Regions from separate parts of the Xenorhabdus sp. PB62.4 genome, predicted to be linked through region 2. Evidence: predicted binding sites of a transcription regulator. Region 2 holds the regulator's gene; each other region holds the start of a gene.
The links. The regulator CRP, encoded in region 2, controls carbon source genes, mostly activating them, when cyclic AMP is high. The targets are predictions, from matches to a motif close to ATGTGANNNNNNTCACAT.
Positions count from the first base shown of each region.

Region 1: pth (aminoacyl-tRNA hydrolase) is a predicted target of CRP. The motif match lies at 2,857-2,874, and genes of this name have one in related genera.
Region 3: udp (uridine phosphorylase) is a predicted target of CRP. The motif match lies at 3,005-3,022, and genes of this name have one in related genera.

Region 1 covers NZ_NKHR01000008.1:120,916-131,975, forward strand. Annotated here, with positions in the region: gene Xenpb_RS09530 (autotransporter outer membrane beta-barrel domain-containing protein) at 1-111, shown strand, start outside; gene Xenpb_RS09535 (autotransporter outer membrane beta-barrel domain-containing protein) at 369-2,351, shown strand; gene ychH (stress-induced protein YchH) at 2,468-2,743, opposite strand; gene pth (aminoacyl-tRNA hydrolase) at 3,017-3,607, shown strand; gene ychF (redox-regulated ATPase YchF) at 3,719-4,810, shown strand; gene Xenpb_RS09555 (alpha/beta fold hydrolase) at 5,246-6,391, shown strand; gene Xenpb_RS09560 (amidohydrolase family protein) at 6,530-7,918, opposite strand; gene Xenpb_RS09565 (hypothetical protein) at 8,489-8,668, shown strand; gene Xenpb_RS09570 (alpha/beta fold hydrolase) at 8,864-9,715, opposite strand; gene Xenpb_RS09575 (TAXI family TRAP transporter solute-binding subunit) at 9,962-11,060, shown strand, end outside.
Region 2 covers NZ_NKHR01000015.1:23,523-34,582, reverse strand. Annotated here, with positions in the region: gene Xenpb_RS12895 (inverse autotransporter beta domain-containing protein) at 1-459, opposite strand, end outside; gene murQ (N-acetylmuramic acid 6-phosphate etherase) at 968-1,879, shown strand; gene murP (PTS N-acetylmuramic acid transporter subunit IIBC) at 1,906-3,357, shown strand; gene Xenpb_RS12880 (LysE family translocator) at 3,374-3,979, opposite strand; gene Xenpb_RS12875 (YheU family protein) at 4,117-4,335, shown strand; gene Xenpb_RS12870 (phosphoribulokinase) at 4,414-5,283, shown strand; gene crp (cAMP-activated global transcriptional regulator CRP) at 5,776-6,408, shown strand; gene Xenpb_RS12860 (aspartate aminotransferase family protein) at 6,490-7,707, opposite strand; gene Xenpb_RS12855 (aminodeoxychorismate synthase component II) at 7,827-8,402, opposite strand; gene ppiA (peptidylprolyl isomerase A) at 8,692-9,258, opposite strand; gene Xenpb_RS12845 (AEC family transporter) at 9,543-10,502, opposite strand; gene Xenpb_RS12840 (LysR family transcriptional regulator) at 10,692-11,060, shown strand, end outside.
Region 3 covers NZ_NKHR01000027.1:9,664-20,723, reverse strand. Annotated here, with positions in the region: gene rmuC (DNA recombination protein RmuC) at 1-266, opposite strand, end outside; gene Xenpb_RS16595 (DedA family protein) at 422-952, opposite strand; gene Xenpb_RS16590 (tyrosine-protein phosphatase) at 1,032-1,814, opposite strand; gene udp (uridine phosphorylase) at 2,129-2,884, opposite strand; gene Xenpb_RS16580 (GntP family permease) at 3,137-4,522, opposite strand; gene Xenpb_RS16575 (DeoR/GlpR family DNA-binding transcription regulator) at 4,785-5,552, opposite strand; gene otnI (2-oxo-tetronate isomerase) at 5,583-6,359, opposite strand; gene otnK (3-oxo-tetronate kinase) at 6,502-7,776, opposite strand; gene ltnD (L-threonate dehydrogenase) at 7,785-8,681, opposite strand; gene Xenpb_RS16555 (YidB family protein) at 9,070-9,462, shown strand; gene metE (5-methyltetrahydropteroyltriglutamate--homocysteine S-methyltransferase) at 9,523-11,060, opposite strand, start outside.

The DNA of each region.
Region 1 (11,060 bases), on a different contig from region 2:
AATGCAAACCTGACCAGTAAACTGCGTGGTTTTGCTTCTGTGACCCGTAATGACGGCAATGCTCAAGATCCTAACTATAACTTTAGCTTAGGCATCAACGCGAGTTTCTAATTCTGTATAGATAAAACGATGTAATCGAATCATCGAAAAACAGACACAGACAATTCAATAAGAAACGCAAGGCGGTAATATCACTGTCTTGCGTTTTTATTTTCTCTTCGTTTAGTTTCCATATAAACATACCAACATCATGTTGACTCTTCATATAGGTAGATAGAAGTAGCATCGAACCTGCCTGAAAATCAAAAAATCAATCAGACCTCAACCAAAGATAATAAATAGTGAACCATTCTTTCTGGAGAACGAGGATGAAAAAAACATTTTTTTTAATATCGACCACGACTGCATTTTTATTTAATTTCATTACACATGCCCATGCTTATGACAATGTTTATGTTTTTGGCGATAGTCTAAGTGATGGCGGTAATGTAGGAAGATTTACAACGGATGGAGAAAATTCAGAACTTTATGATGAATATATAACACGTAAACTCACCGGAAAAAAACTAACCCCATCTAAAGATGGCGGAACTAATTACGCACAAGGTTGTGCAACTGCCAATGGCGCATTAACAGGATTATGTAAGCTTTTGAAGAATACGACAAAAAAGCAGGTCGATAATTATTTGAAAACACACTCTGGGCGAGCAAGTTCTGATGCTCTATATGTACATTGGGTAGGGGGAAATAATATCGCAGAGGCTTTGGAATTTGCAGCAAAAGGTGATAAAAAAACGGCACAAAAAATTATCAATAATAGTTCCGCCTCCGCAGCGTCACAGATCAATCAACTCACTAAGGCCGGAGCTGATTTGATTATTGTACCGAATGTTCCTGATATTGGTACAAGCCCCAAAATTATGGAGGCAGTACTACAGGGAGCCTTGAAAAAAAGCAAAATCCCTGATGAAAAAATTTCCCAGATTCTGAAACAAACTCACCAGGCCCTCAATAAATACCCTACACCGAATGGCGCTGTCCGGCGTCAAGTTATTGAGGGTGTTTTTAAAAAGATTGCTGAAGGTGCATCTCCCCAAGATCCCAAAAAAGCTCAAGAAATCTATCAACAACTGATTGAGGCCTATGATCAAAACAGCAAAATTGCTTCCCAATTGTCTGCTGAGTACAATCAGAAAGAGGAAGATCAGCTTGGTAATGGCAATATCCTCCTTGCTGATACCAATCTCCTCTTACGAGAAGTAATTGAAAACCCAACTATTTATGGCATTGACAATACCCTTGGTTATGCTTGCCCACAAGGCAAATTGGCCATGTTTTGTTCTTCTTCTGACCCTGAGTTTGATAAAAGCCAGTCATACTTGTTTTCTGATAGTTTCCACCCGACACCTTATGTGCACCATGTCGTCGGTCAGTACATTATGTCAATCTATAACGCTCCGCTACAAGTGATGAGGCTGAATTATACCAACCGTATCCCCGTTACAAACGCCTTAAACTCACTTGACGGGCATCTGCAACAACTTCGCAATAGCCATAACGCCCAAGGTAAAGTTGGTGTATTCGGTGGTTATACAGGCAATAACAATACCACGCTCATCTTAGGCGGCGATTACCAACTAACAGATAATCTACTGTTAGGAGCAACCCTTTCACATTATCGTGATGAACAAGATTTAACCCCGGATTTCAATTATGCGGCTACAGGTCATGTCGTAACAGCTTATACACTATGGAACTACAACAACAACGGTTGGTTAAGCGGCGATGCCCATTATTCGCGCACCCATTTCGATAACCTGTCACGTTCTATCCAACTTGGTCGGGCCATACGCAGGGAATCAGGCTCAACCATCGGCAAGCAATGGGGTTGGCGGATCACAGCAGGCTGGAATATCCCTGTCACTGATTATCTGACCACCAGCCCAATCATCCAATATAGTTGGGATAAAGGCAGTATTGATGGCTATCGTGAATCTGATAACAACAGTACCTCTATGCATTTTGGAAGTCAGCACTACACATCTAAAGTTGGCTCTATTGGCTGGCGGGTTGATACGCAATTAGGTCGTTTCAATCCTTACGCTTCTATCCTGTTCAAGCACCAATTCGACAATGAACGCTATGCACTCCGCAGCGCGATCAATTCAGCTAAAAGAACTTTCGTTCAACGGGGAGAACAACAAGATAGAGACCGTTTTCAATACACAATCGGGGTTAATGCCAACCTGACTAATAACTTTCGTGCATTCGCAGCCGTATCACATGAAAAAAACAATAGCTCATCGAATCATAACTATGATTTCAGTCTCGGTTTTAATATGAGCTTCTAAGATGTGAATTACAGAATAAGCCCAGAGAAAATGCGAAAGAAAATTCCACAGACAGGATAAGGCGGTAACAAAGTTCCGCCTTATCCAAACTCATTAGATTTCAACATTTGAAACAATCACGGATGTCTGTACTTTTTACGACGATAACGCCCATCATAATTCTTCAGCCACCAATATTTGTCGGTAACCTGTTCCCGACCGCCAATATTAGCACCTGCCAACCAAATAAATGCGCCAACAAATAATCCCATTAATGCAATGCCTGACAGTAATTCAGATTGCCCGAAACTGAAAATATGACTGAACAATACATAAGTCAAACTGATTAACATTGCCGACATTCCCAGTCCCATGAGAATATTACCAAAAACAAAAGCCTTTTTACGCCTCATAACCAACCTCCAATACTTTTTGTGAACGCCAATGCGTAAAAACAACGAACTCAAAAGCACGAAAGTAGATATCTTCTTTTGTATTAATTATAGCCTTGTAGATTAAAAGGTTATTGCGGCCTTGATCACAAGCCATACAAATTTAGACCTAACCTTTTACATTTCATTGAAATAATATTTATTAAGAACACTATTAATGAATTTTGTACTCAAGCCTTGAGATGGGTAAACTAACCCTCTTTTTGTTTTATTGCCAATAAGCGAAGCTAAACTGTGAGTAACATAAAATTAATCGTTGGCCTGGCAAATCCCGGTGCTGAATATGCACAGACCAGACATAATGCCGGAGCATGGTTTGTCGATTTGTTAGCACAACGCCATAACCAGTCTCTGAAAGAAGAGAGTAAATTTTTTGGCTATACAGCCCGCATCAACATCAACGGACAAGATATCCGCCTGCTGGTGCCCACGACTTTCATGAACCTCAGTGGCAAATCTGTCCTTGCCCTTGCCGGTTTCTACCGCATTCAACCAGATGAAATTCTGGTGGCCCATGATGAGTTGGATCTCCCTCCCGGTGTAGCAAAAATGAAATTGGGTGGCAGCAATGGCGGTCATAATGGTTTGAAAGATATCCAAAACAAGTTCGGCAATAACCCTAACTTTCATCGCCTGCGTGTTGGTATCGGCCATCCGGGGGACAAAAACAAAGTTGTGGGTTTCGTACTTGGTAAACCGCCTGCCAGCGAGCAAAAGCTGATTGACGATGCGATTGATGAAGCATTGCGCTGCACCGATATCCTCATCAAAGATGGCATGCCCAAAGCGATTAACCGTCTGCATGCCTTTAAAGCCAGCGCCTAGCTGAGAGTGCGTGGCGCAGCCGACTATTGCGTGTATAATGGCGCCAATTTTGTATAACTCACCGACAGGCATATGCTCGTTGGTTTATAAGTGATCTAAGGTGATAAATTTATGGGATTCAAATGCGGTATCGTTGGCCTGCCTAACGTTGGGAAATCTACATTATTCAATGCGCTGACCAAAGCAGGTATCGAAGCAGCAAACTTCCCGTTCTGCACTATCGAGCCAAACACAGGTGTTGTGCCGATGCCAGACCCACGTCTCGACCGACTGGCTGAGATCGTCAAACCACAGCGTATACTGCCAACCACGATGGAATTCGTGGATATTGCTGGCCTGGTAAAAGGTGCTTCAAAAGGCGAAGGTCTGGGTAACCAATTCCTGACCAACATCCGTGAAACAGAAGCTATCGGCCATGTTGTACGCTGTTTTGAAAACGACAACATCATTCACGTTGCTGGTCAGGTTGATCCTGCTGCTGATATTGACGTTATCAATACTGAGCTGGCGCTGTCAGATCTGGATACTTGCGAACGCGCTATCCAACGTGTACAGAAGAAAGCCAAAGGTGGCGATAAAGATGCCAAAGCAGAGCTGGAAGTTTTGGAAAAATGTCTTCCTCACCTTGAACAAGCTGGCATGCTGCGCTCTTTAGACTTAAGCGTGGAAGAAAAAGCCGCTATTCGTTATCTGAGCTTCCTGACTCTGAAACCAACCATGTACATTGCCAACGTCAATGAAGATGGTTTTGAAAATAACCCATACCTTGATACCGTCCGTGCTATTGCGGAAGCTGAAGGTTCGGCGGTTGTTCCTGTTTGTGCTGCCATTGAAGCGGATATCGCAGAACTGGAAGACGCCGACCGTGAAGAATTCATGGCTGAACTGGGTCTGGAAGAACCGGGGTTGAACCGTGTTATTCGTGCGGGCTATCAACTGCTGAATCTGCAAACTTATTTTACTGCTGGCGTAAAAGAAGTTCGTGCCTGGACTATTCCAGTCGGCGCGACAGCTCCACAGGCGGCGGGTAAAATCCACACCGATTTCGAAAAAGGCTTTATCCGTGCCCAAACGATCGCGTTTGAAGATTTCATTACTTACAAAGGCGAACAAGGCGCGAAAGAAGCCGGTAAAATGCGTGCAGAAGGGAAAGATTACATCGTTAAAGATGGCGATGTGATGAACTTCTTGTTTAACGTCTGATTTGTTTTAGATGGCCTAGAGCCTGAACAGAATAATCTGAATTTGAAAACCGCCATTTGTGTATTCATTTCTACGTAAAGAATATGCAGTGGCGGTTTGTTTTACTAAGTATTTATTAAGCAGTTTATCTAAAAAGCGGTTTAGTCGCTTCTTTTCTATATCAGATAGATATTTCCAGCCATACAGTAAACTTCACTGTGTAGTAAAAGCCGTTTTGTAACATCAGGAAATACCACCTCACAAACCTCCTCAAAGTTCAATCATCCTCTAATCATCATATTGATATTATTAAATAATAATTTCTATATGTTATTTTTTGTTTTAGAAATGATCTAATGTCCACCTTCTTGCCATTTATTCACCAAAAACTACCTGTTTTCATAAAACTCTAACTAAGATTATTAAAAAATAACTAAGCAGGAATAAGAGGAAGATATGATCACAACATCACCACAAAACCGAAAACTCAATGACACTGAAAATGAGGTACTGAAAATATGTCAAGAAGTACTACATGTAGAGTCAGTAAATATCAAAGATGATTTTTTCAGTCTCGGAGCAGATTCCATCTCTCTGGTCGAAATACAAATTTTTATTGAGCAAAATTTAGGAAAGAAAATAGATTGGAGTGATGTTCTTAGATTCAGAAATGTTGAATCCCTCGCCGCTTTTATTGATTCAACTCATCGCCTTCCCCCCCAAGACAGAAGAGAAATTGAATGGCGTGGCGTAAAATATGCTTTTCGTATCATTGGTGATATCAGTGCAGCAACAACAATACCAAAGCTCGTTATCGCGGGCGGTTTTCAAGATATGTATTCCTTGCCACACCTTGAATATCTTCTCAAAGATGACGGCCCGCTCATATTTGTTGATTTACCGGGAATAGGATCTGCGGATGATATTCCCGAGAATCTTCCCAAAAAGGAAAGCTTTGAATTTCTTGCTCAATGCGCACGACATATTTTAGATGTTCTTTCCTTGCAAACAATAAATCTGATTGGTATTTCTTACGGTGGTGCTACTGCTCTGGCATTTTCATATCAATGGCCCGATAGAATTAATAAATCCGTATTAATCGGTACTGCATTAACTCAGCCACCTCACATTCAAGATAGGCTCAATACAGCCTTACGATTACTCAGCGAAGGGAAATACGAAGAATCTATAGAGAAGATAATTTCAAGTATCCTCTGTCTCGATCCAGGTATTAATATATTAGGAAGAGATACGACATATAAGCTTCTGAAAAAAACGTTACAGGAATCAACACGGCATCAGGGAGAGCAATATGAACATCTCCAAATACGTCTCTTGAACCAAAAGAAATACGAGAAAGCCGAAAACTTTAACAAACCAATTTTATTTGCTACTGGCGAGTATGACATCATGACACCGCCTGAATATGTAAAACTTTGCGCGTCTATTTTTCCAAACTCAATATTCACCACCATCAAAAAATCAGATCATCTTGTCATGGTAGAACGCCCGGATGTGTTGGCCGATCTTCTTATACGATTCTTTAATGGGAAGAATTTAACCGATAATAACGATCTGAATGCGATTGAATTAATCAATTAATTAATCATTCTTCTTAAAAAAATACATCATAGGTTTTGTCATATTAAGAAAGTGACGGGATAGGTTCTGAGTATTATTCGGGTAACATATTAAATTTCTAGTATGTTACCCGACAATGACATTAATATGAAAAGCCTTTTATATCACTTTCCTCACATTCCCCCACGCCATTTTTCCCTTATGGAATGTCGCGGTTCGCGGCGAAATACGTGCTACTGCCTCAGCAGAACAGGAGGCATCCACCAGTACAAAGCTGGCATCATCCTGCACGTTAGGCCATACGCGCTCGCCTTTATCATTGAGCGGCAGAACATCGCCAGTGGCAATCCCCAGAGCACGAGACAGCGCCTGCTCGTTCGGATGAATATAAAGCTGTGCATACAGGTTGGCTTTTTCCAGCATGTCACCCAAACCATATGGTGACCAATGATCAATTACGCTATCGGTGCCGGTCATCACGAATACGCCTTTGTCGCGTAACTGTTTGAGCGGCATATGCAGCGTACCGATAGGCACAGTAGACGCAATAGTTATCTGCTGCGCTGCCATGCGGGCAGCTATTTCATCCACTTGTTGTTCGTTCAGCGTCTCCAGTGCAAAGGCGTGGCTGATGGTCAGTTTGCCTTTTAACTGCGGTGTTTTTTCAACGGTTTCTATCATGTAATTAATCGCCGCTACACCTGCCAGATCGGTTTCGTGCAGATGAATATCCACACCTTTGCCATAGTCCAGCGCAATCTGGAACATCGTATCAAGGGACTTTTCCATCATGCCGTCAACGCTAGTGGGATCAAGACCGCCCACATAGTGTGCCCCCGCCTGCATCGCTTCACGCATCAACGATTCTGATTCAGAAAGCAGAAGACCATGCTGCGGAAAAGCCACAATCTCACAACTAAAACCAGCTTGACGACGTGCCAGTACTTTTTGCAGGTTTTCGAGATTTTTCAGTCCTGAAGTTGGTTCAATATTGCAGTGACTGCGGGCGATGGTGGAGCCTTTCGACTGGATAAGGTCAATCAGTTTTTCCGCACGCTCCTGAGTGTATGGTTGCAGTTCCGGTAATATTTTCTGCTCAAGTTTGATCATGTCCTGAATTGTGGTGCCAGCCGGCCGGTTAAGGGCGCGCCACGAACCACCATAATAAGTTTTATCCAGATGAATGTGCATATCCCGCATTGCGGGGAGTATCAATTTACCACCCGCATCGTAACGTGGTAATGGGCTGTCCAAGTCCTGTTTGTTTCCGTGCAACGCAACAATTTTACCATTATTGATTTCCAGAGTTTTCAGCTCAGTCAGGGTACCGACTACCGTTTGTCCCTCAAATGCAAACCCCGATTCCAGCAAAACATTATCTAAATAGTAATGCTTATCAGTTGGCTGCATGGAATTGTCCATCTCACAGTCTGCTGTAACTGACTGAACAGCATACGCGACAGGGCTGGCTGCGCCCAACAACGCACAAGTAGTGACTATTTTGCCGCTCTGGCTTAAAAATTCACGACGGCTTTTATTTTTGTTCATGCCTTCTTCCTTTTTAGTCGCTAACAATACACATACCCACCTTACTGTACAGTGTGGTACCGAAATATCCCGCCCTCCGATGGTTAGAGTATAAGCTTATGGAATTTATGATGTAATCACACCGACACCTTAATAAATAAAACAACCCATTCTCTTTATAATAAAATTAATAAATTTAAATGATTACAAGGATCGTTAAGGATCATTATTGTTATTTTCAATGGAATATAAATAGGATAAATAAACCTGTAGCCAAGGTAAAATTAAATATATAACATCGAAAATAACAAATGAACAATGCGACATCACAACTATTTAAGTTGCATAAGCTTATCAATATTGATTATTAGCTAACATCTCAGTGAACCGAAACATATCATATACTCAACAAATCTCAACTTGAAGATACAGTGCAAGAGATCAATGCGTTATTGTTGTGGCATGTTGTTAAATATAAGCTGTTGTTAAATATAAACAATGTGTCACTCAATTGTGAAAGGTAGATTACTTTTAGCATTAGTACAAATCTTTATCATGTAAATACTTATATTCTTACTGAGGAATTAAATCATGAATAGAAAACTAGCTGCTTGTATACTTTCATTAATTATCGGAGTAACTGTTACTACCAACGCAAATGCGCTTTTTTGTGGTTATCTTGCAGGTGCTGCAAAAGCGTTTTGCATAAAGACATGTGAAAGAATTCCTGACCATGGTTTTTGGAGTGTAGTGAGACAAGGATGCTTATAATTAGGCCCTAAATATATGTCCAATAAACTCCATTATTCAGCGAGTTAATACAGGAAAATAAACTGTCATTTAAAAATAACTGATACAATATGAATAAGAAGATAAGGATACCCTTTCTTAACATAAAGGGTATCCTTAATATTGTCTTATGCAAATAAAAAATGGGCACATTAGTAGAATGGACAGCCATTAAATTCATTGAAAATCATTGAGAAACTCAGCCAAAATCGGGTTAAATACGTCTGGAGCTTCCCAAAATGGGGCATGATCAACATTCGCTAAATTGAATACCTGATTTTTCCAAAGATTTCGGTAATTCAAACCATTAATATAATCAATATTAATAAATGGATCACCAGCACCATTAACAATCGCTAACGGTATTTCACTGGTCTCAGCCAATAATTTTTGATCAGTCGCTTGAGATGAAAGAAAGGCCTCAAACATATATTGTCGTGTCAATCCATCTGTTCTTGCCACCGCTTCCATAAGGAAAGGTTCATGAGGTGCATTGACCCCACAAGTTTCGTATGCAAAATGCTTAATATCTTCTTCAGTAAAATCAGCTTTGCCAGCAAGCCCCATATGTTCGCAGGGTTTAAAACCAAGGGCCACGTTATCTGCACCAATCGCTACCGGTGGGGTACCACAGATCATTAGCCCAATCATTTTGGGAAACAGAGCCAACATTTCCAAGCCAATATGCCCTCCCAATGACCAGCCAAAAACCACGACTCTGTTAATGCCTAACTTTTCCAATACTTCAATAATAGTGCGGGCATAACTCGGCATTGAATACGCTTGGCGTGGTTCACTGGCATTTGATGATGCGCCATGTCCAGGCAAATCTAACGCCAAAACCCGGTATTTCCCTTTTAGAGAGTTCCCTTTTAGATAGTTAATTTGATGACGGAATATTTCTTTACAACTTGAATTGCCATGTATCAGAAGAACGGGTAAACCATTACCGCCAGTATCTATGACCGATATGCCAGCATAACGGGTTTGAATATCATAGTAGTTAATATCATCATGTGTAGTCGTCATTATACTATCTCCTCAAGAATCAATAACAAATTAACTCAGGCAACCTATTGGCATTGGTGATCCGTTAAAAGATTATTTCGTACTTTCCTTACACAAAATCCATATACCATTACACATCTTTTGTTTTGATATTTTCAAAACACCTATCACAAATCAGCAATATTAAACTCTGATTTTAACGTGTCATACTGTATACAATTTAACAAACCATTAAACACTTGTTACACAACATTTGGTAATTAAGTTATGCAAATACAAAAGAGAACGTCGAAAAAACTCAAACTTCTATTGGCAATCATTGCCGCCATTATTTTGGTCCTCATGGCCATTGCAGGAAAAATAGAAAATGCCAATAAACGTTTTCTCTCCGTAGCTACCGCTTCCACGGGTGGAACTTATTACCCGATAGGCGTGGGTTTAGCCAATGTATGGAGTAACCATCTGAAACAGGAAAATATTCAGGTCACGGGGCAATCTTCAGCCGGTTCGATTGAAAATATTGACTTACTCCAGAAAGATGAAGCACAACTCGCTATTTTACAGAGTTTGATCGCTGTCGAAGCCTATCAAGGTGTCCGTAATTTCGAAAATCGTCCTTATCAAGACCTGCGTTCCATAGCCGTGCTTTGGCCAAATGTTGAACATTTTGTTTTATTAGACAATAAGATCAAGGATGGAACACTGAATGATATTGCCGGAACCCGTTTTTCTGTCGGGCCCCAAGCCAGTGGCACGGAACAATCTACCCTGATTATTCTCAGCGGTATCAATCTTAGCAAACAGGATATTCAACCGGAATATCTTGGCTATGGTGATACCGTTTCTGCCATGCGGGATGGACGTCTTGATGGCGGGGCCTTGCCTGCCGGTGTGCCAGCATCGGCTATCACAGATATGTATGCCAGCGGCGTTCCTGCCCGTATCCTCAATGTGACAAATGAACAACTGGAGAAGATTAACGCCATCGCTAACTCGTGGTTTCGTTTTATCATCAAACCAGAAACTTATCCTCGCCAAAAACAGCCCGTTCAAACAATCGCTCAACCCAATATTCTGATGACAACGCGCAAAATAGATGAAAAAATCATTTATGAATTAACAAAATCGATGTTTGAAAACCAGAAAGAAGTTCACCAAATTCACAGCTCTGCGAAATATATTCTGCCCGAAAACGCCCTCAAAGGTGTTTCCGTTCCATTACATCCTGGTGCCTATCAATATTATCGCGAAATAGGTCTGAATATTCCCGATTATCTTATGCCTCCCGACACCACTTCAACTTCCAGTGAAGTCCAGCCAAATACAGCAATCAATATCAAATCTTTCAAAATCAACTACCTTTCCT
Region 2 (11,060 bases):
CATGCGTTTATTCTTACCAGTGAGGTCATAATCGTAGAACGTATTTAAACCATACATCCAACCGGGAGTGAAATAACGCCCCCCCAGACCGAAGTTTATGGTATTCCGGCTGTCTTTATTCCGATAACCAACCTGAGAGAAAAACAGCCAATCCGCTTTATTGTCATAAAGCGGGAGCAAAAAATCTAATGAACTATTATCCAGCTTGCCTTTTCTATCCATGGAAAGATTAATTTTTGCTGTACCAAACTGAGACAACCATTTTTGTGCCTCACCGGTGACGGTGCTATTTAATTTACCCAGCGCGTAAGATTTGGCCTGTTCGGTCAGTTGCGATGGCGAGGATGACAACATGCCGCTAACCTTTTGGAGGCCTTGGGCAATCAACTCCGCTTTTACATCTTCCTTATTATCTCTGTTCTCTTCATTTTCTGTTTTCGGTAAAAATCTTTCTTTCATCTGATGCTCAGGTTGGCTTTCACCCACAGCCAGAGCACTCACGGATATAAAGGGTAAAAATAAAGAATATATAAAAACCCCAAATCGAATGAACTTATTACTCATGTACGAGTCCATATATAAACACCTCATAAAATATGAGCCATTGAGCAGCTTTTAAGTATTAGACGTCAGATAAACTTAAAAAAAACAATATTTCTATGCACTTAACATACATTAGGAAAAGTTTTATCATTATGCGTAATGAAAAATTATTATTGCCTGATAACCAAAAGTAATCTTATTATTCTTAATATATTTTATTGGTCATTATTTATAGATAGATTTATAGATAGATTTATAGATAGAAACTTAGCAGTAATTACTGCATGCCTTTCATGCTGCTGAATAAATAGCGTCTATATTTTATCTCAAATTGTTAGTACGATAGCCTAGCGTTTATACGCAATCGTTCCCAATAGATATCAAATCACTTCCCGACTTCTCATGGCATAACGGCAGAAAAATGATGAAAATTGACTTGAGCAAAATGGTGACTGAAAGTCGCAATCCCGCCAGTACCTGTATTGATCAGTTATCGACGCTCAATATGCTGCGCGTTATCAACGATGAAGATAAAAAAGTCGCTATCGCCGTTGAGAAAACCCTGCCCCAAATTGCCGGTGTCGTTGATAAAGTCGCCGAAGCCTTTCGCCAGGGTGGACGCTTAATCTATAGCGGAGCGGGAACATCCGGGCGTTTAGGTATTTTGGATGCCAGTGAATGCCCCCCAACTTATGGCACAAAACCAGAACAAGTAGTCGGGTTAATTGCTGGTGGGCATCAGGCCATTCTAAAGGCGGTAGAAAATGCCGAAGATAATCGTCAATTAGGCACAGATGATCTTAAGGCACTACAATTTAATCAGAGAGATGTACTGGTGGGGATCGCTGCCAGCGGTCGGACGCCTTATGTATTAGGCGCAATGGAATATGCCAAATCGGTCGGTGCCACCGTAGCCTGCATCAGTTGCAATCCAGACAGCCCAATGGTGCAATTGGCTGATATTGCTATCACACCTGTCGTAGGGCCGGAAGTGGTGACAGGTTCTTCCCGTATGAAAGCAGGTACGGCACAAAAACTCGTACTGAATATGATTACGACAGGTGCCATGATCCGCATTGGCAAAGTATATGGAAATTTGATGGTCGATGTGGAAGCCACCAATGCCAAATTAATCGAACGTCAGAAAAATATTGTCATGGCAGCCACTGAGTGCAGCAGGGAAATAGCAGAACATGCCCTGAATGCCTGTGATGGTCACTGCAAGACCGCAATTGTGATGATTTTATCGGGTGCCAGTGCCGAAGAAGCCAAAGTGTTATTGGCAGAGCACCAAGGATTTATCCGGCCAGCTATCGCTATCACGAAAGACCGATAATCATTACCTCTCTTAAGGGGTTCTAAATGGCTAAAATTAATCAGGACATACTGGTCGAAATACTTCACGCCATTGGCGGAGCAGGTAATGTTGCTCACTGCGGGAATTGCATGACACGCCTGAGGCTGACTCTGCACGATGACTCACTTGCTGATAAGACCAAGTTAAAAAGTATTATCGGGGTATTGGGTGTTATAGAAAGTGATGATCAACTCCAGATTGTCCTTGGCCCCGGTAAGGCCCAGACAGCGGCGGACATGATGAATACTTTATTAAGTGAATCACATCATCTCAGCCATTCAGGACTACATTCTGACACATTAAAAGAGATAGCCCTTTCCAACAAGAAACACCTTAAAGAAAAGCAAACCAGCTCAGTTCATAAATTTCTGGCTAAATTCGCCACCATCTTTACTCCCTTAATCCCCGGGTTTATCGCCGTTGGTCTGTTATTAGGTTTTGCTACCTTGTTGGAGCAAGTTTTTATCAAAGGAGCCGAAAATCCCAACACCATATTGGTGGAAATGGTCGGCTATATGAAAATCTTCAGCAAAGGCATGTTCAGTTTTCTGAGCATCCTGATTGGCTACAATGCACAAAAAGCCTTTGGCGGCTCAGGCGTTAACGGTGCCATCATCGCATCCCTGTTTGTACTGGGCTATAACGCCGAAGCCACCAGCGGTTTCTATTCTGGTATCAACAACTTCTTTGGCTTTTCCATCGATCCCCGGGGCAATATCATTGGCGTGCTGATCGCCTGTATTCTCGGTGCTTGGGTAGAAAAACAGATCCGCAGAATCATGCCATCTGATCTGGATATGATCCTGACTTCCGCTATCACCCTGCTTATCATGGGAGCCGTTGCCTTTATCATTATTATGCCCGTCGGCAGTTACTTGTTTACTGCGATGTCATGGCTGTTTATGAATTTGAATGGCAACCCATTCGGTACGGCTGTTCTGGCGGGCTTGTTCTTAATCGCGGTCATGTTTGGCGTGCATCAGGGCTTCGTTCCTGTCTATTTTGCTTTGATGGATGCGCAAGGATTCAACTCTCTGTTTCCCATTCTGGCAATGGCCGGAGCCGGTCAGGTAGGTTCTGCGCTGGCGTTATATGTGAAAGCCAAAAAAGGCTCATTACTTCGCACTCAAATTAAAGGTGCCATCATTCCGGGCTTTCTGGGGATTGGGGAACCCTTGATCTATGGTGTCACCCTCCCCCGCGTAAAGCCTTTTGTCACCGCTTGCCTCGGTGGTGCGGCAGGGGGATTTTTTATCGGTCTGATTGCCTGGTGGGGCTGGCCTGTCGGGTTAAATAGTGTTTTCGGCCCTTCCGGGCTGGTCGCCCTGCCCTTAATGACATCCAACAGCGGTATATTTACCGGGATGGCAATATATGGTGCAGGGCTGATTGTCGCTTATATCGCTGGCTTTATGCTGACGATATTCTTCGGGAGCAAAAATATCGATCTGGACTGATTCAGCCAAACCCGCCTTAATTTAACCATATTAAAGGCACACAAGCGGCGGCCAGAATGCCCATTGCAATATTGAACATAAACCACGAGTGGCGGCTTTGCAGCAATCGGCCAATCAGTGAACCGAGCATAAGCCAGATTGCACCTGCGGTAATGCTGGAAAATAACATCACTATGCTAATGGTTAAAATGGAGTAGCCATATTGTTCTCCTGCCAGACTGTAGCTACTGACCGCTCCCAATCCCATCAACCATGTTTTGGGATTCAGGAACTGCAACAGCCACCCCTGATAAATTTTGATAGGTGGCATTGACGGCATTGAGGTATCCAAGCGCTTATAATGCGAAGTCGCTGTTTTCCAGGCTAACCAGAGTAAATACAGGCTACCGAGCACTTTCAGGCCGATATGTATGGCAGGATAAATCAGTAACAACGCAGCGACACCAAAAGCGGACAGCAACAGAATTGTCTGCATCCCCAAAACAATACCCAAGCAAAGCGGAATGGAGCGACGAATACCGAAATTGGCGCCCGATGATGTCAACAACATATTGTTTGGACCCGGCGTCACTGCGGAAATAAACATAAACGTACTGAGAGATAAGATCAGGCTTACAGTCATGGGTAGTTTCCCCTCACCCAAATGGTCAACATTTCCTTTCAAGAAAAATAACAGTATGTTATTCCACACACAAGATGACTAATCATGAAATCAATTCATTATGACTAACCATTACAACATCATCAGGAACATTCACAATGATAATTCCGTGGCAACAACTGGAAACTGAAACACTACTTAACCTGATAGAAAGTTTTGTCTTGCGGGAAGGCACAGATTACGGCGAACAAGAAAAAACACTTGAACAAAAAGTACAGGATGTTAAACGCCAGCTTGAACGAGGTGAGGTTCTGCTGGTATGGTCTGAGTTACATGAAACCGTCAATATCATGCCCAAAGAGATGTTCCGCCCATAAAGCCTGACTTGTTTTATTCACTCTAACCGTCTGATTAAAATAAAGATAACTCAATTTTTATTGATAAGGAGTCTGTTCATGTCTGCCAAACATCCTGTCATTGCAATTACTGGCTCCAGTGGAGCCGGAACAACGACCACCAGTGTGGCGTTTCGCAAGATTTTCCAGCAAATTGGCGCGACTGCCGCAACCATTGAAGGGGATAGTTTCCATCGTTACACTCGTCCTGAAATGGATGCTGAGATCCGCAAAGCGAGAGAACAGGGCAGGCATATCAGTTACTTTGGGCCAGAAGCCAATGATTTCAGCATGCTGGAAAAAACATTTTCTGATTATGGGGAAACAGGCAGCGGGCGCTGTCGAAAATACCTCCATACCTACGATGAAGCCGTACCCTATAACCAAGTACCAGGCACTTTCACACCGTGGGAACCCCTGCCATCAAATACAGATATCCTGTTTTATGAAGGTCTGCATGGCGGTGTTGTCACGCCACAACACAATGTCGCCAGCCATGTTGACCTGCTGATTGGTGTTGTGCCTATCGTTAACCTTGAATGGATACAGAAACTCATCCGTGACACCAGCGAACGCGGGCACTCCAGAGAAGCCGTTATGGATTCCGTTGTCCGCTCAATGGATGACTATATCCGCTATATCACCCCCCAGTTTTCACGCACTCACATAAATTTCCAGCGCGTTCCCACGGTTGATACATCTAACCCCTTCTCTGCCAAGGCTATTCCGTCACTGGACGAAAGTTTTATCGTGATTCGTTTCCGTGGCCTGACTCAAATTGATTTTCCATATTTACTGGCGATGCTTCAGGGTTCATTTATTTCCAGTATAAATACCATTGTTGTTCCGGGTGGAAAAATGGGACTGGCGATGGAGTTAATTATGGCGCCAATCGTTAAGCAATTACTGGAAGGCCAAAAAATTTCATGACATAAACTGCTTTTTATTTTAAATAAAGCAGGCAACAAAAAATAATGTTGCCTGTTTTATTTAAATAAATAAGTCGTTCTTACAATAATAAAGTGGCTGATAAAAATCAGTTTTAGCCAGAACAGTGAAGCTACATAAAGCTCATCATAACGGAAACGCTGTCCAGAATTAATAAATACATTGTCAATAAAATAACCTCTCTAAACAGATTTCTGGTAATCTGGCAACCAGTTTAATATGCTGAAGCGATACAGGGGAAGACAGAAACGTTTTCCTGTGTTACAAACAAGGTTACAAGCGAGATTGGCAAGTTATATGGGGTGAGATCAATATGCCATCACTTTGGTATTCTTATAATCCATATAAAATTCCTGCTTGTCAGTTTTTCAGCAAGTTAATATGTTAAGCTATTGACTTTATAAAGCTAGCCTGAAGAGAAACCATCTGTTTCTCACATCATAAAGGCAGAAATAACAACAGAGGATAAAGCGAATGGTTCTCGGCAAGCCACAAACAGACCCTACTCTTGAATGGTTTTTGTCACACTGCCATATTCACAAATATCCATCCAAGAGCACGCTTATTCATCAAGGTGAGAAAGCAGAAACGCTTTACTACATTGTTAAAGGTTCGGTTGCTGTTCTAATAAAAGATGAAGAAGGTAAAGAAATGATCCTCTCTTATTTAAATCAAGGGGATTTCATTGGTGAACTTGGATTATTTGAAGAGGGGCAAGAACGTACTGCATGGGTGCGAGCCAAAAGCGCCTGTGAAGTGGCTGAAATTTCCTACAAGAAATTTCGCCAGTTAATTCAGGTTAATCCTGACATTCTGATGCGTTTATCTGCTCAGATGGCAAGTCGTCTACAAACAACTTCCGAAAAAGTAGGTAATCTGGCCTTTTTGGACGTTACAGGCCGTATCGCCCAGACGCTGCTCAATCTGGCTAAACAGCCTGATGCCATGACTCACCCTGATGGTATGCAAATCAAAATTACCCGTCAGGAAATTGGGCAGATTGTGGGTTGCTCCCGTGAAACAGTTGGTCGCATTCTTAAGATGCTGGAAGATCAAAACCTGATCTCCGCACATGGTAAAACCATTGTTGTTTATGGAACACGTTAGTTCCCGACAACCCTGAAATTCAGCCAGTGCAATTTATTACATCCGCACTGGCTTTTTTTGTTGCTTTTCCCGGCCGTTATTTTATTGATTTAACCATCGCGATATTGCCATATCCAACCGCGCTATACCTTCTGTTATCTCATCCTCAGCAATAATTAATGATGGCGTAAAGCGTAAGATACTGTCTCCGGCACTCAATAGCATCAATCCGTGCTCTGCCACTTGGTGCAATATTTCTCTGGCCTTGCCTTGATATTCCACTTTCAATACAGCGCCAATAAGCAACCCTTTTCCACGGAATTCATGGAAGATGCCATATTTTTGATTTATCTTTTCCAGTGCATGAATGATCATATCGTGGCGTTTTTCCACTCCCGCCAGTACTTCTGGTGTGTTGATGATATCCAAAGCGGCACAACCGATAGAGCAAGCCAACGGATTTCCTCCATAAGTTGTTCCATGCGCGCCTGTTTCCATCGCCGTCGCAATCGTATCTGTCGTTAGCATCGCACTAATCGGAAAGCCTCCTCCCAATGCTTTTGCCGTCGTCAGAATATCCGGTTGGACGCCGTAATGCTGATAAGCATACAACTTGCCTGTACGCCCCATTCCACTCTGGACTTCATCAAAAATCAGAAGCGCCTGATGCTTATCACATAACTTCCGCACACCATGAAGAAACGCTGTCGTTGCAGGCGTAACACCGCCTTCTCCCTGAATCGGCTCCAGAACAACAGCACAGGTGTCATCATCGATTACCGCTCTGACAGCATCCAGATCATTAAAAGGGACGTGTACTATATCGGCCGGTTTAGGCCCGAATCCTTCGGCGTATTTCGGCTGTCCTCCCACCGAAACGGTGAAAAACGTGCGTCCGTGAAACGCATGATGAAAAGCAATAATTTTGGTTTTATGGGGATGATGGCGGGTAATCGCGTAACGACGGGCCAGCTTAAATGCTGCTTCGTTGGCTTCCGCTCCGGAGTTAGCGAAAAATACTCGCTGTGCAAACGTTGCATCAATCAACTTTTTCGCTAAAGTTAAGGCGGGTTCATTGGTGAAAATATTGCTGACATGCCACAATTTTTCACCTTGCTGTTTCAGAGCCGCCACCAAGGCCGGATGACAGTGCCCCAGAGCCAAAACAGCGATACCACCGGCAAAATCGATATATTCTTTGCCCTGCTGATCCCAGACCCGGCTACCTTGCCCTTTGACAGGAATAAAATCCGCTGGCGCATAAATTGGCAACATAACCTGATCATAAGTATTCCGGCTATTTGCTGTGTTTTCTAGCATTTCCCCCACCTTATTTTTCTATTTGCCACACCGAAGTGAAATAATAATCACTAAATATGAATAAAAAATCAATTAGAGGCAAATAAAAAAACGAGTGAGGGATGACCGATAATACCTGACTAATACTTAAGAAAATTATTCAATAACTCATGCCCCTGCTCACTAAGAATACTTTCCGGGTGAAATTGCACCCCTTCCAGTGGCAAAGTACGATGACGTATTCCCATAATTTCATCCACATCGCCATTGCGCTGACTCCATGCTGTCACTTCAAATGATGCAGGAAGAGTTTCAGCAGCAATAACCAACGAGTGATAGCGTGTGACGGTCAGTGGATGATCCAATCCCTTAAATACCCCTTGCTGACAATGGTGGAGCAAGCAAGTTTTTCCATGCATCACTTCACGGGCTTTGACAACGCTGGCACCAAAAGCCTGACCTATCGCCTGATGCCCCAAACACACGCCCAAGATAGGCAGTTTCCCGGCAAAATGTGAAATTGCTTCCAGAGAAATCCCTGCTTCATTTGGCGTACAAGGCCCGGGAGAAATCACTAAATGTGTAGGTGCTAATTTTTCAATATCTTCAAGCTGTAACTCATCATTACGCTTAACTAAAACCTCTGTCCCTAATTCACAAAAATATTGATATAAATTGAATGTAAAAGAATCGTAATTATCTATTATTAATAACATAGGAGTATATCCTACTGATTTTATAGTCTTATAAGTTGCCCTACCCCATTGGGGCATTATACATTCTGTATTACGGTAAAATCAGGTAAAGCAGTATCAACGGCAACGGGGGAGTCATCATACCACAGAAGGATTTTTAAAATAGTGGCACAGAGAATCCCTAACCAGCTACGTTACTTATACTACTATAGTGTACAACGGTGGAGAAAGGAGATGGGAGAGAATACGAACGGTATTCAAACAATCAATAATGATCACCCGAATACCGAATTATCTCTTGCTAAAACGATTAAGACTCAACCTTGGCTGACAAAATCACAATAGGTTTCACAGGTACGTTTTGGTAAGGCCCAACATTTTCTGTTTTGACCTGAGAAATTTTATCCACGACATCCATACCTTTTACGACTTTACCAAAGACGGCATAACCAAAATCACGCTGACCATGGTCAAGGAAAGCATTATCAGTCACGTTAATGAAAAACTGGCTGGTCGCACTGTCTTTATCTGCGGTACGTGCCATGGCGATAGTGCCACGCAGGTTACGCAAACCATTATCTGCTTCATTCTTAATTGGCGCTCTGGTGGTTTTTTGCTTCATATCTTTTGTGAAGCCCCCACCCTGAATCATAAAACCGGGAATAACACGATGAAAAATAGTGTTGTTATAAAATCCCTCATTGACATACTCAACAAAATTCTTGGTGGTCATTGGCGCCTTGTTGCTATCCAACTCAATTTCGATTTCTCCGGCTGATGTTACCAGCTTCACGTGAGTTTCGGCAGCCAATGCTGGAACAGCCACTGCACTGATAGCACATGCAGTCATAAGCGACACAAAAATACGTTTAAACATTGATGGTTCCTTTATTTTTGAGGTCAACAATAAAATTCATAACAACAAAACTTATTAAGTGTAATTCCCAATAGCACTAAGTTCCAAAGATTTACCTACATTTACGAGTATTTTAGGGAAATAGGGGGAAAATCTATCTATTCGGCTCTTATATTCGCATATTTGCGCGAGAGTTAATTTAAGAATAACCTCTATATTGAGGCGTTTTCCGGGCTAAAGGGCATCAAATCACATTGATTCACTTAATGAGTGGCGGGGATGGGAACTGAAATTTCCATCCAGGTTTAGGCAGGAAGCCATTGCAAAATGGTTGGTATTGTCACTAGTGCAATAAGTAGAGAGATGATAATGGAAAGGGAAATAACTTCCTGTTTGAAACCATATTTATTGGCAAAAACATAAACTCCCGCCCCGATAGGCTGTGCAGCCATGACAATCGCGGCAATCAGCCAGATATTATCTGCCTGCTGCATACCAAATAGATAGTAAGCACAGATAAATGTAATCAGTGGCTGTATGCCTAGTTTAAGGCACAACATCGGCACAGCTAATTTTAACGCACCGCTGTTGATATGCTCTTTGACTTTAAGCCGGGATAACCCCAACCCTAAAGCAAATAATGCCGTTGGGCCTGCGGCATTACCTAAAAACTCCGCAAATGATTGCAAGAATTTTGGAACAGGAATACCAAAGCAAACGAAGATCAATCCCGCAATAACTGAAAGTGTCAGGGGGTTGCTCAATGTTGTCTTTAGTGCACCAACGAGGCTTTGGCTAATAGATATTTTGCTGCCCGATTGACGTGCAGAAAAAATATCGTAAGTAATGATGACTGCCATAATAGCAGGGATATTATGCAAAATCGTAGCGATAGCAGCAGGAAGTGCAGCGGATTCACCGTAGACAGAAATCAGGATTGGAACACCCATATATCCGGTTGTGCCGTAACACGCACCCATGCTTAAGATCGACGATTGCGGCAAACTAACCCCCATGATTTTTGCCACCAGCATTCCTAAAACATACGCAGCACCGATACCAGCAAGACTTGCCGCTATAAATCCCCATTGTTGCAGCTCACTAATATCTGCACGGGCAATGGCAAGGAACAATAGAGCAGGGAGTGCGATATAAAGCACATAATCATTGATTAATTTATCAGAAAGCCCACTATCAGGACGCAAGCGCCCAAAACAATACCCGATAAATATAACCAGAAATATTGGTGCGACTATCATAAGCATTTGAGGTGATTCCACATGAATTTTTATATAACGTTTCGGAAATTCCCTGGTGTATTAGATTTTGTCTAGCTATTTAAAATAAATATTGGCTAACTTTTTGGTCATGTTGCAACAATCATGCAGTATTGTTAAATAAATAATTTTTTTCTTATCATTGAATTTATCAATAATGGTAACAAGAGCAACTCTATGAAGCTGGATATTCGTACTGATCGTTTTGATGGGCGCGGTATAACACTTGAACAACTGCGTGCCTTTGTGTTTGTTGCTATACATGGCGGTTTTGCTAAAGCTGGCGAAGAATTGGGGCGTACACAATCTACACTTAGTCTCAGCATTAAACGGCTTGAAGAAGATATTGGCTGTCGTTTAATCGATCGGCGTCAGGGCTATGTTATTGGGTTAACGGATGAGGGAAAGCAGCTTTTACCTGCGGCAAAGGATATTCTTTCTCGTATGACCCAAGCACTACAATCAGTGAAAAAATTCCAGTTAAGAGGCAAAATTGCACTCGGTGTACCTGACGATTTCAGCATTGCAAACCTGCACAAAGTGATT
Region 3 (11,060 bases), on a different contig from region 2:
CGCGTGCTCAGTTCTCGCAATTCAGCTTCCTGCACACTATTCACTTCGCGTTGAGCCAACAGTTCTTGGTTTAATTGATCACATTCAATACGCCAATAATGAGACTGTTCTAGCTTTTCATGACTGACAGCCAGTTGACTATATAATTCGCGTAGCGCCTGTTCTTTTTGTTGGATTCTCTGATGAACAGAAAGCCAGACGAAGATCCCCCCGCCCAGCAATCCACTTAAGCCGCCAATCAACATATATAACCACTGGATATCCACCTATACACCCTCATTAACACCATTGTCGTTAAGTTTTGGTTAACTTCTTTGGCTCACTGGCCTCAATGTAAGTTAAATAGAGGCTGTATAGATGTCCAGATTATTTAATAGCTTTCTTTCAGTTTGCAAAGCGGCTCGCAATTACCTCATCCACATTACCCCATCCACTCGGCCAACCATCGCAAGCCAAAAGCGCCCGGCGCTAAGATACCGAATGCCCAGATCAATGCAGAAGCGAAATTAGCAAGCTGAAAATGACGTTTTGGCATAGCACAAATTCCGGCCACCAGCGGGACTACGGCTCTTAATGGGCCAAAAAACCGCCCAATAAAAACGCCCCAGACTCCCCAGCGCCCAAAAAATCGATGCCCACGCACTAGAGTTTGAGGATGACGAGAAAGCGGCCACATTTTGCCGACATTTTCTTTATAGTGGAAACCAAACCAGTAAGAAACCCAATCGCCAAAGAAGGCTCCTGCTGCTGCGGCTATCCATATTGGCCAGAAATTTAACCCGCTTTCACCAATCAATGCACCTAACCCCAGTAAAATGATCGTCGCCGGCAACAATAGGGAGATAAATGCCAGCGATTCACCAAATGCAAGGCAGAAAATGATGGGAATTGCCCAGGCTTCATGGGCTTTTACAAAGTTCGTAACCAGTTCAATAATTTCGTGCAGGCTCACATTAGTCTTTCCTGTATTATTATCAGTGGGATGTCATAGGTTAGCACTGTACAAATAAACCAAAGCTAACCTGGTATTTTTATTCAAGAAAATAAGCTTGTAGTTTTTCTCGGGCCGCAATATCGAGTCCGATATCTTTTTCCAGCCAAATATCCATACTGCCATAATGTTGGTTAATACTATTTAGCGCAGTCAGTAAAAACTCTTCCCTGACAGAATAAACATAAGCAAATTTTTCCACTACATTTTCACTCATGACTTTTGTATGTTCATTCAATAAATAGTCCCGGTACGGAGCCAACGTGATACCGGTCAGCAAATAGTCTTCCATTACCGTATCCCAATCAGCACCCAACGCCAGCAAAACCAGAGCAGAACCCACTCCTGTTCTGTCTTTGCCAACCGCGCAATGTTGCACAATCCCACCTTTTTCTGGTTGCAGCAATAATGTAGCTAATTTCTTATAAGCCGGATTATTGATAGGCAGCAATTCATATAGACGTGACATAAACTCTTTTGCATCGAATTGTTCCAGTATTTCTTTATCTATCTTCTCCAGATTAGCGTCCACTTCCTTTGAAAGCGGATTGGCCGGTGCATGGTGATAATGGGCGCCATGCCATATCTGATCTGGTTTATCCCTGATTTCGCTACTATCACGATAATCGATGATCTGAAAAAGGTTTTGATCCACTAAAAAAGCCTGATCATTTTCTGTCAGCTTATCCAGCGATCCGGAACGAAATAGCAAACCTGACTTGATCTTAGCGCCATTATTTAGCGTTTTATTGCCTAAATCACGAAAGTTAATGCCGCCATTCAAAGGAAGTACTGAAGGATGAGAGATTAATGTTGTGGTCATAGTCACTCTTGTTTTGATTAAAATAAACCTTATTTTCAAGGTATTACGTTACTGATAGTCACTTGAAAGAGATAAGGTATAGAACGTTATGGAAACAAGTAATTATTGATACTGCTGTATTCGATTGATAGTTATTGATACCAACAGTTATTGTCAAAAATAGCTATTAATAAAAATAACTATTAACAAAAATAGCTACTAACAGAAATAGTTATTAGCGCAAAACGTTATGACATTATCAGATTTTAGAATGAAAGGAAGAAAAGATCACATAAATGATAGGGCCAGAATATTCCAGCCCTTGATGAAAAACGTTACAGCAGACGACGAGCAGCCTCAACAACAATTCCCAACGCGTTGCTTTCTGTTTTCTGCAACAGCTCCACATCAGGAATTTCCTGTTGGGTACGGTTAACAATAACACCAGCCACCATACCGGCACGCAGGCCCTGACTTGCGCACATAGTCAACAATGTTGCAGATTCCATCTCAAAGTTCATTACGCCCATTTCCTGCCACTCTTTCATAGAACCCTGGAAGCGACGAACAACCCGACCGGAATAAGTATCATAACGCTCTTGTCCTGGATAGAAGGTATCAGAAGAAGCCGTGACACCGACATGAGTGACAGATCCGGATGATTTTGCTGCTTCATACAATGCGTTGGTACACTCAAAATCAGCAACCGCCGGGAATTCCATTGGTGCAAAGTGCAAGCTGGCACCATCCAAACGGACGGCGCCTGTTGTTACCAATACATCCCCAACATTGATGTGTGGTTGGATAGCTCCGGTTGTACCGATACGCAGGAAAGTACGTACTCCCAATTGCGCCAGCTCTTCTACAGCAATCGACGTTGAGGGGCCACCAATACCCGTGGAGCAGACAACAACGGCTTTGCCGTCAATTTCTGCGCGCCATGTTGTAAATTCACGATGGGAAGCCAGATGCACTGGGTTACCCATCAAACGCGCAATTTTCTCAACACGATTAGGATCGCCCGGCACAATCGCTAAAGTCGCGCCTTGCAGGTCACTTTTAGTGATACCTAAATGAAATACATTAGACATATCAGACTCCTCAACGGATATAGCTCAAAATATGGATACCTAAATTTAGTCAATACTCTGACATTTTTTAGTGATTAAAATCACCTTTAGTGAATGTAAAAAAGAAACACATACATACATTTGTGATTCAAATCACAAATAATAGAGGAGATAATGTTTTGAGTATAAAGCTGGAATGGAAACAATATTCGAAGAACAATCACAAACCCTGAAAACAGAAAAGCGCCCGTTATAGAGCGCCATTTTAATATGTTACATGACAAGATTAAGAAGCAGTACACCACACAGCCCAATCCCCCATGCAATTGTGGTAGGGATTGACCAGACTATCATCTGTTGTTTTGCATCTTTAATGCCCATCATTCGGTTAACCATCCAGAACAAACTGTCATTGAAGTAACCGAAAAACAGTGTACCTACTGTCGCAGCCTGAGCAGCCACCAACATATTGATATCTGGTATCTGATTGAGAATAGGTGCTGAAATAGAGGCTGAAGTAATCATTGCCACTGTTCCAGAACCTTGAATTAAACGCACTAGCGTCGAAATGATAAACGGAATCAATACCGGTGCTATTGGCAAGCTGGCAATATACTGTGCTAGTATCGTTCCCGTAGCACTTTCGTTTAATACAGCTCCCAACGCTCCCCCAGCTCCTGTTACTAACAAGATCCCTCCTACTGCTTGTAATCCTGTTTCCAAATGTTCGATCACTTCCTGTTTGCTGACTTTTGGCATTAAAGTATAAATTGCCAGCAATACGCTGATTGCCAGAGCGATAATAGGTGAACCAAGAAAATCAAAAGATTGAAAATAGAAATGGTTTTCCTTCCCAACAAACACATCAATTTTCAATAACAATCCATTAACCACATTGATAAGAATCAGAACTATTGGCACAACGATAGGTAAAAGGGAAAAAAATAAGCTCGGTAGAGGCTTATTAGATTTTTCCTCCATATAATTCCGATGAGTTTGTTGCAAATTTACTGAATCTTCTTGTATATCAATTACCTGATAATCAGAATATTTAGTTTCCAACCACTTTGCATAAAAGGTAATACCAATAACACATGGAACAGCCAATATTGCACCTGCCAGCATCATTGTACCTACACTTACTCCGAATATCCCAGCCACACCAAGCGGGCCCGGCGTTGGTGGAACAATATGATGGGTTACTACCAGCCCTCCTGCTAATGCAACCCCCATCGCCAATACATTCCGTTTGCCTTCCTTTGCTAATGCCTTCGCCAACGGATAAAGGATCACAAAGGCTGAATTCACAAATATGGGAATACTGACAATATAACCGGTAACTGCTAGAGCCCATTCTTCGCGTTTTTTTCCCAGCCATTTAATTAAGCTATAAGCGATTTGTTCAGTTGCACCGGACACTTCCAATATCCGCCCCATCATGATTCCCAACCCAATCACAATACCAATACTGCCCAATGTCGAACCAAATCCTTTGGTAATCACTTCAATAACATTGCTTATAGTGAAACCACCAGTTATCCCAGCAATTACCGCAGCGATCAGCATAGCAAGCAGTACATGAACGCGGGTGCGCAACACCAGAAAAATCAGTGTGAATACTGCTACCCCTAATCCAATAATTGGAATATAAAATGTCATTATCAAGTTCCATTTTCATGTGAGTTGTTGGCGATAATTTCCTGAATTTCATCATTGAATAAACAGCCATAAACCAGAAAAATTAGGCTCTGAAGATCAACTAGCACCAATTGTTTGAAATTAAATCTGCAAATATTTTTAAGCAACGTAAAATATAATTAACATTCCATAAAATATGCAGCATTAATAATTATAACTATCATTTCTTCCCATATAATTCCTTGGGGTTATTTTATAAGTAATACTGACTTCCTATAGATACTTATAATTCGACAATATGCAGTTTCAGACCTGTTTCGCGTAATTGTTTCTGTTCTGACATAGGTAACTGCCCATCACATACTATGTCATTCAGATCTGACAATGGACAGACCCGGAACATGCCGTATTTACCGTATTTGCTACTATCAGAAATTAATATTTTTCTACGCGCAATTTCCAACAACATCTGTTTTACAAAAACTTTCTCCTCATGGGGAGTCGAGATCCCATGCTCAAGATCCCATGAACTAGTACTGATAAATGCAATATCCACATTCAAGGTACGCAATACCATAGCGGCAGTATTTCCGACGCAGGAATAATTGCGTTTATCTACCTGCCCTCCTGTGTGGAACAAGTTAAGTTGAGGTTTATTCATCAAATAATGAGTAATCGAAAAATCATTCGTAACAATTGTCAAATTGAAACGTTCTGCTAATATCTGAGCAATTTCGAACGTTGTCGTTCCAGCATCCAAATACACCACCTGTCCATCCTTTACCAATGAGGCAGCATATTTACCAAGCGCTCGCTTGTAACGATGATTAATGAGCGCTTTTTCATTCCAGGGTAATTCTTGTCGCAAGGCGTCGTTTAGCTGAACACCTCCTGTGATACTAATAACTTTCCCTTCATCTTCCAAGATGCGAATATCTCGTCTCACAGTCATATGAGAAACGTTCAATAACTCAACTAATTCACTAATAGAAACCGTCCGATGTTCATGTAAGTGACGGTAAATAAAATTTCTGCGCTCTGGGGGGCTCATTAGCTCTCCTACTACATTACCGCACGAATATTATTTGGCTTTTCTCAACCATCCAAGCCCTTCTTCTGTATGTCCTACCGGATAATATTCACATCCAATCCACCCTTGATATCCCATTTCATCCAATTGTCTAAATAACCAGAAATAATTGACCTCACCTCTATCTGGTTCGTGCCGTTCCGGCACTGAGGCAATTTGAATATGGCTGAATTTTCCCCATAACCGCTCTATAGTCCGTAGTAAATTCCCTTCCATAATTTGGCAATGATAAAGATCCAGTTGGATAAATACATTTTTACGATCTATAACCTTTAACAGTGCTTCAGCTTGATTTTGTGTTGTCAAAAAATAACTTGGCATATCTCGGGTATTGATCGGTTCAATTAAAATATTGATGCCATATTCAGCCATCACATCCGCAGCATACTGAATATTAGTGATATAGCATACACTTTGCTGATCTTGCGTAAATTTTTCATCCCATTTTCCAGCCATTGCGTGAATTTGTTTACAATCTAATGCCAAAGCATATTCCAGAGCCTTATCTACTCCTTCTGCAAAAGCTTTTTCACGACCTGGTAAACAAGCTATTCCTCTATCGCCTGAACTCCATTCTCCTGCCGGCATATTAAATAGCACTTGTGTAAGTTGATATTTTTTCAATAAGGCTGCGAGTTCCGTAGCTGATTCTTCATAAGGAAATAAGTATTCAATACCTTTGAAGCCAGCGTTTGCTGCCAATAAAAAACGCTCAATAAATGGAACCTCATTGAACATCGTGCTCAAATTTGCGGCGAATCTAGTCATAACTGGTTCTTAATAATTATTGCTCTGAGGTAATATATTGAAGCTTTTCTACATTAAATATTAATTAATTTCGCCACCCTTAGTGAGAAAGGCATAATTACAGACAAATATTCATTCCGCTAATATTACACTAATCCCTTTCCTATCCATGAAAAACCTTTTGTGCATCCAGAAAGAAATCCTTCCCACCAAAATTGCCTGATTTCAACGCTAACCAACAATCTGTATGTAAGTCATGTACCCAAGGAACCCCTGGTGAAATAGGAATCCCGATACTTACTTGCTTAATTCCCAAACTCCGTACAACTTGAGCGGAAGTTTCTCCGCCAGCAACAATAAAAGTATTGAACCCCTGATTCCTCAATTTCATAACAACTTCAGCAAAAACCTGTTCAATCGCATTACTGGTTTCTGTAGCTCCATATTGCTGCTGAATCAAACCTAACATTTCAGGAAATTGTGTAGCATATAAAATTGGTGCTAAGCCATCCGTTGGTTGTTGCATGACCCAATCTGCCAACAAACTGGAATAGTTGGAATTGTTGATACACTCCTCCACATTCAATGCCATAGCAGGAGCTGTTTTTTTATATTCAAGAACCTGACGGTTTGTCGTGGTAGAACAACTGCCAGAAAGAATAACTGACTTTCTACCTTTAGCTGGCAGGGTATACCCGATTATAGAAGCTGCCAGATTTTGCCCTGAATGATAGCTGGCAAGTGCTGCCCCTAAACCTGAACCACCAGTTACAAAAATCATGTCTGATGTAGCTTGAGCAATAAGCAACAAATCCTCCATCATCATGGCATCAATAACTGCATAGCGAATACCACCTTGGCGCAATAGCTCCAAGTGACGACGAATAGCCAATTTTCCTTGACGGACACAATCAAGATTAATCAATCCCGATCTACCTTTTGATTGCTGTTCTATCAACCGCAACAAATTAGCATCTCTCATTGGTGTAACAGGATGATGCTCCATTCCACTTTCATTCAATAATTGTCCATTAACAAACAAATGCCCGTGTACTACAGTCCGTCCATTAATTGGGAGAGCTGGGCAAATCAGACTGATATCAACTTGCAGTTCATCCATTAAAGCATCTATGACGGGACCGATGTTTCCTTCAGATGTAGAATCGAAAGTAGAACAGTATTTGAAAAATAATTGTCGACAGCCAGCTTTGTTCCAGAGCCACCGACAAGATTCCAATGATTGTTTAACCGCTTCATCAACAGAGCAAGAGCGAGTTTTCAGACTAATTACGATAGCATCTACATCATATGGTACGAATGTATTTTCATCTGGAACCCCTAACAACTGTACGATCCGCCACCCATTTTGTACCATAAAGCTGGCAATATCCGTTGCTCCAGTGAAATCATCCGCAATTACTCCCAATTTGATGACCATCATTTTCCCTACGGTAATGTTATTCCTTTGAATGTTTTAATCACTGCACTGTCATCCCACTGTCCTAGCCCCTCATTGCTGGCAGCTAAAAACATTTGATGTGCCGTTGCTGCCATCGGTAGAGGAAATTTCATCGTCCTTCCAGCTTCAAGCACAATTCCTAAGTCTTTAACAAAAATATCGACAGAAGATTTAGGCGTATAATCTCCTGACAAGATATGGGGAACACGGTTTTCAAACATCCATGAATTTCCCGCCGCATGAGTTACGACGTCATACATTAAATCCAATGGAATATCTGCTTTGGCGGCAAGCGCCATACTTTCCGCCGCAACGGCAATATGAACGCCTGCCAATAACTGATGAATCATTTTAACGGTTGAACCCTGACCGATTTCACTACCAATGTAATAAAGACGTTCTGAAATCACATCAAAAATCGGTTTGAGTTGCTCAAACAATTCAGAGGGGCCTGAGGCCATAACTGTTAATTGTCCTTTAGTAGCCTTCTGCGGCCCTCCTGAAACTGGTGCATCAAGCATCTTAATATGGTATTCGTGCAAACGATTTGCAAAACCCCGTGCCTGTTCAGCGGATACAGTACTATGTAGGACAACAGTTGTACCCGCTTTAAGTTGACTGACTAACGGTTTTTCGCCACCAAACAAAATGTGCTCAATTTGTACACTGTTAACCACGACCAATAAAAGGATATCCAGCTCCTGTCCCCATTGAGCAGCACTATCAGCAACTCCCATTGCACCTATCTGTTTGAACTGCCCACAAGCTTTTACATTTAGATCAAAACCATAGGTTGGAATACCTGCTCTTACTAAGGACTGTGCGATACCCATTCCCATCGCTCCCAATCCTATAACCCCTATTTTTTGTATTGAATTATTCATGAGGTTCCCTGGTGTTGTGTGACAATTTGTTACCTTTTTAATCTTCACATAGTTACATTCACAAAAAAACGATGAATATCACATTAAAAATTTATCTTCCGCAGGAAAGAAATCAATTTAACAATTTGAATTAACTAATTATTTTTCAAAACAATTGAAAAAATTATTTCACATATCAGTGTTAATAACATAAGAAAAATTACTTATACTCCAATCGTCCATTCCTACCCAAAATAAGATAAATTTGAAATATTGTGCTACTGTAATAATTAAATCTGTCATTCATCTTTATTTCATAACATTTCTACTACTTTATTCCTGTAAACGTACCTAACTAAGTGTTTTATCTGGTCAAGCAGATCAAACCTCAACAAAGGGGAGTGTTACGATGGGCTTTTTTGATCAAATCGCTAATATGCTGAGTGGTGGTAAAAACCAGCAGCTTCAGCATATGATGGACTGGGTTGAAGGTCAGGGAGGAATAAGTGGGTTAATTGATAAGTTTTCCCAACAAGGTCTGGATGGGACGATTCACTCATGGATTGGTTCCGGCGAAAATGCACCCATCCATGCCGATCAACTTTCTTCTATTTTTGGTTCTTCTACAATTCAACAGTTGGCAGATAAAATCGGGATAGATCCCAATGAAGCCTCTTCTTTACTCTCCCAACATTTGCCAAATCTCATTGATAAAGTCACCCCAAACGGTGAAGTGCCGGAAAACCTGGATTTGAAATCGGCTGGCATGAATTTATTGAAAAACAAACTCCTTGGGAAATAATCTCTTAAGCCCGCCACATTACATCCTCTGTGGCGGGCATTTTCAACTTATCTCTTAATTTTAAAGATAATCATTCACTGAAGCACGCAGGCGTTTTGCGGCTTCTACCATGTTCGCCAATGATTGTCTGGTTTCTGTCCAACCACGGGTTTTCAAACCACAATCCGGGTTTACCCACAAGCGTTCAACAGGGATACGGTCAGCCGCTTTACGCAGTAATGCTTCAATCCATTCAACACTTGGCACGTTTGGTGAGTGAATGTCATATACACCAGGCCCAATTTCATTCGGATATGAGAAATCTTCGAATGAATCCAACAACTCCATATCTGAGCGAGAAGTTTCAATGGTGATCACGTCCGCATCCAGTGCGGCAATAGACGGCATGATGTCATTGAACTCGCAGTAACACATATGAGTGTGGATTTGGGTGTCATCTTCCGCAACTGCTGCACTCAGCTTGAAGGCATCCACCGCCCATTCCAAATATGCCTGCCATTCTTCTCTGCGCAGTGGCAACCCTTCACGCAATGCAGGCTCATCAATCTGAATGATACCAATGCCTGCTTTTTGTAAATCATCAACTTCATCACGCAGAGCCAGCGCTATCTGTTTAGCGATAGTTTCCCGGCTGACATCTTCCCTTGGGAATGACCAACAGAGAATTGTCACCGGCCCTGTTAACATCCCTTTCACAGGTTTATCAGTCAAGGATTGTGCATAAGTCGCCCAATCTACAGTAATGGCTTCCGGGCGGCTGATATCGCCGATAATCACTGGTGGTTTTACGCAACGGGAACCGTAGCTTTGCACCCAACCATTTTGCGTGAAGACATAACCATCAAAGTGTTCACCGAAATATTCCACCATGTCGTTACGTTCAGCTTCCCCATGCACCAGCACATCCAGCCCCAAACGTTCCTGTTCTTGAATCGCCTGCTTAATATGTTCACTGATATTGGTGCGGTAATGTGTACTATCCACCCGGCCCTTTTTGAAATCGAGACGTAAGCCACGAATTTCCGTTGTCTGCGGGAATGAACCGATGGTTGTTGTTGGCCACAGCGGTAAGTTATAACGTTGACGCTGAAGCTTGGCACGTTCAGGGTATGCCTGATAGCGCTCACTATCTTGCGGCTTGATCGCAGCGATACGCTCAGTAACCGCTGGATTATTTACCCTTGTGGAGCTACGGCGGGCACGAATTGGTGCGCTATAAGCATCCAGTTCAGATTGCTTACTGCCTTCTGGTGCATTCAATGCTTGTGACAACAAAGAAAGCTCCGTACATTTCTGCAATGCAAAGGCAAACCAGCTCTTCACTTCTTCGTCTAACCCTGTTTCATCATTCAGGTCAATCGGGCTATGCAGCAATGAACAGGAAGTACCAATCCACACATTTCTCTTACTGACCAATGGTGCAACAAGTTGATATTTCTCACTCAAATCCGCGCGCCAAACATTGCGGCCATTAATGACACCTAATGAAAGCAACCAATTATCCGGCAGTGATTTATCCAAACTATCAAGAGAATCCTGTCCTGCCACTAAATCAACATGCAGCCCCTGCACTGGCAGTGATTTGATTGTCTCCAGGT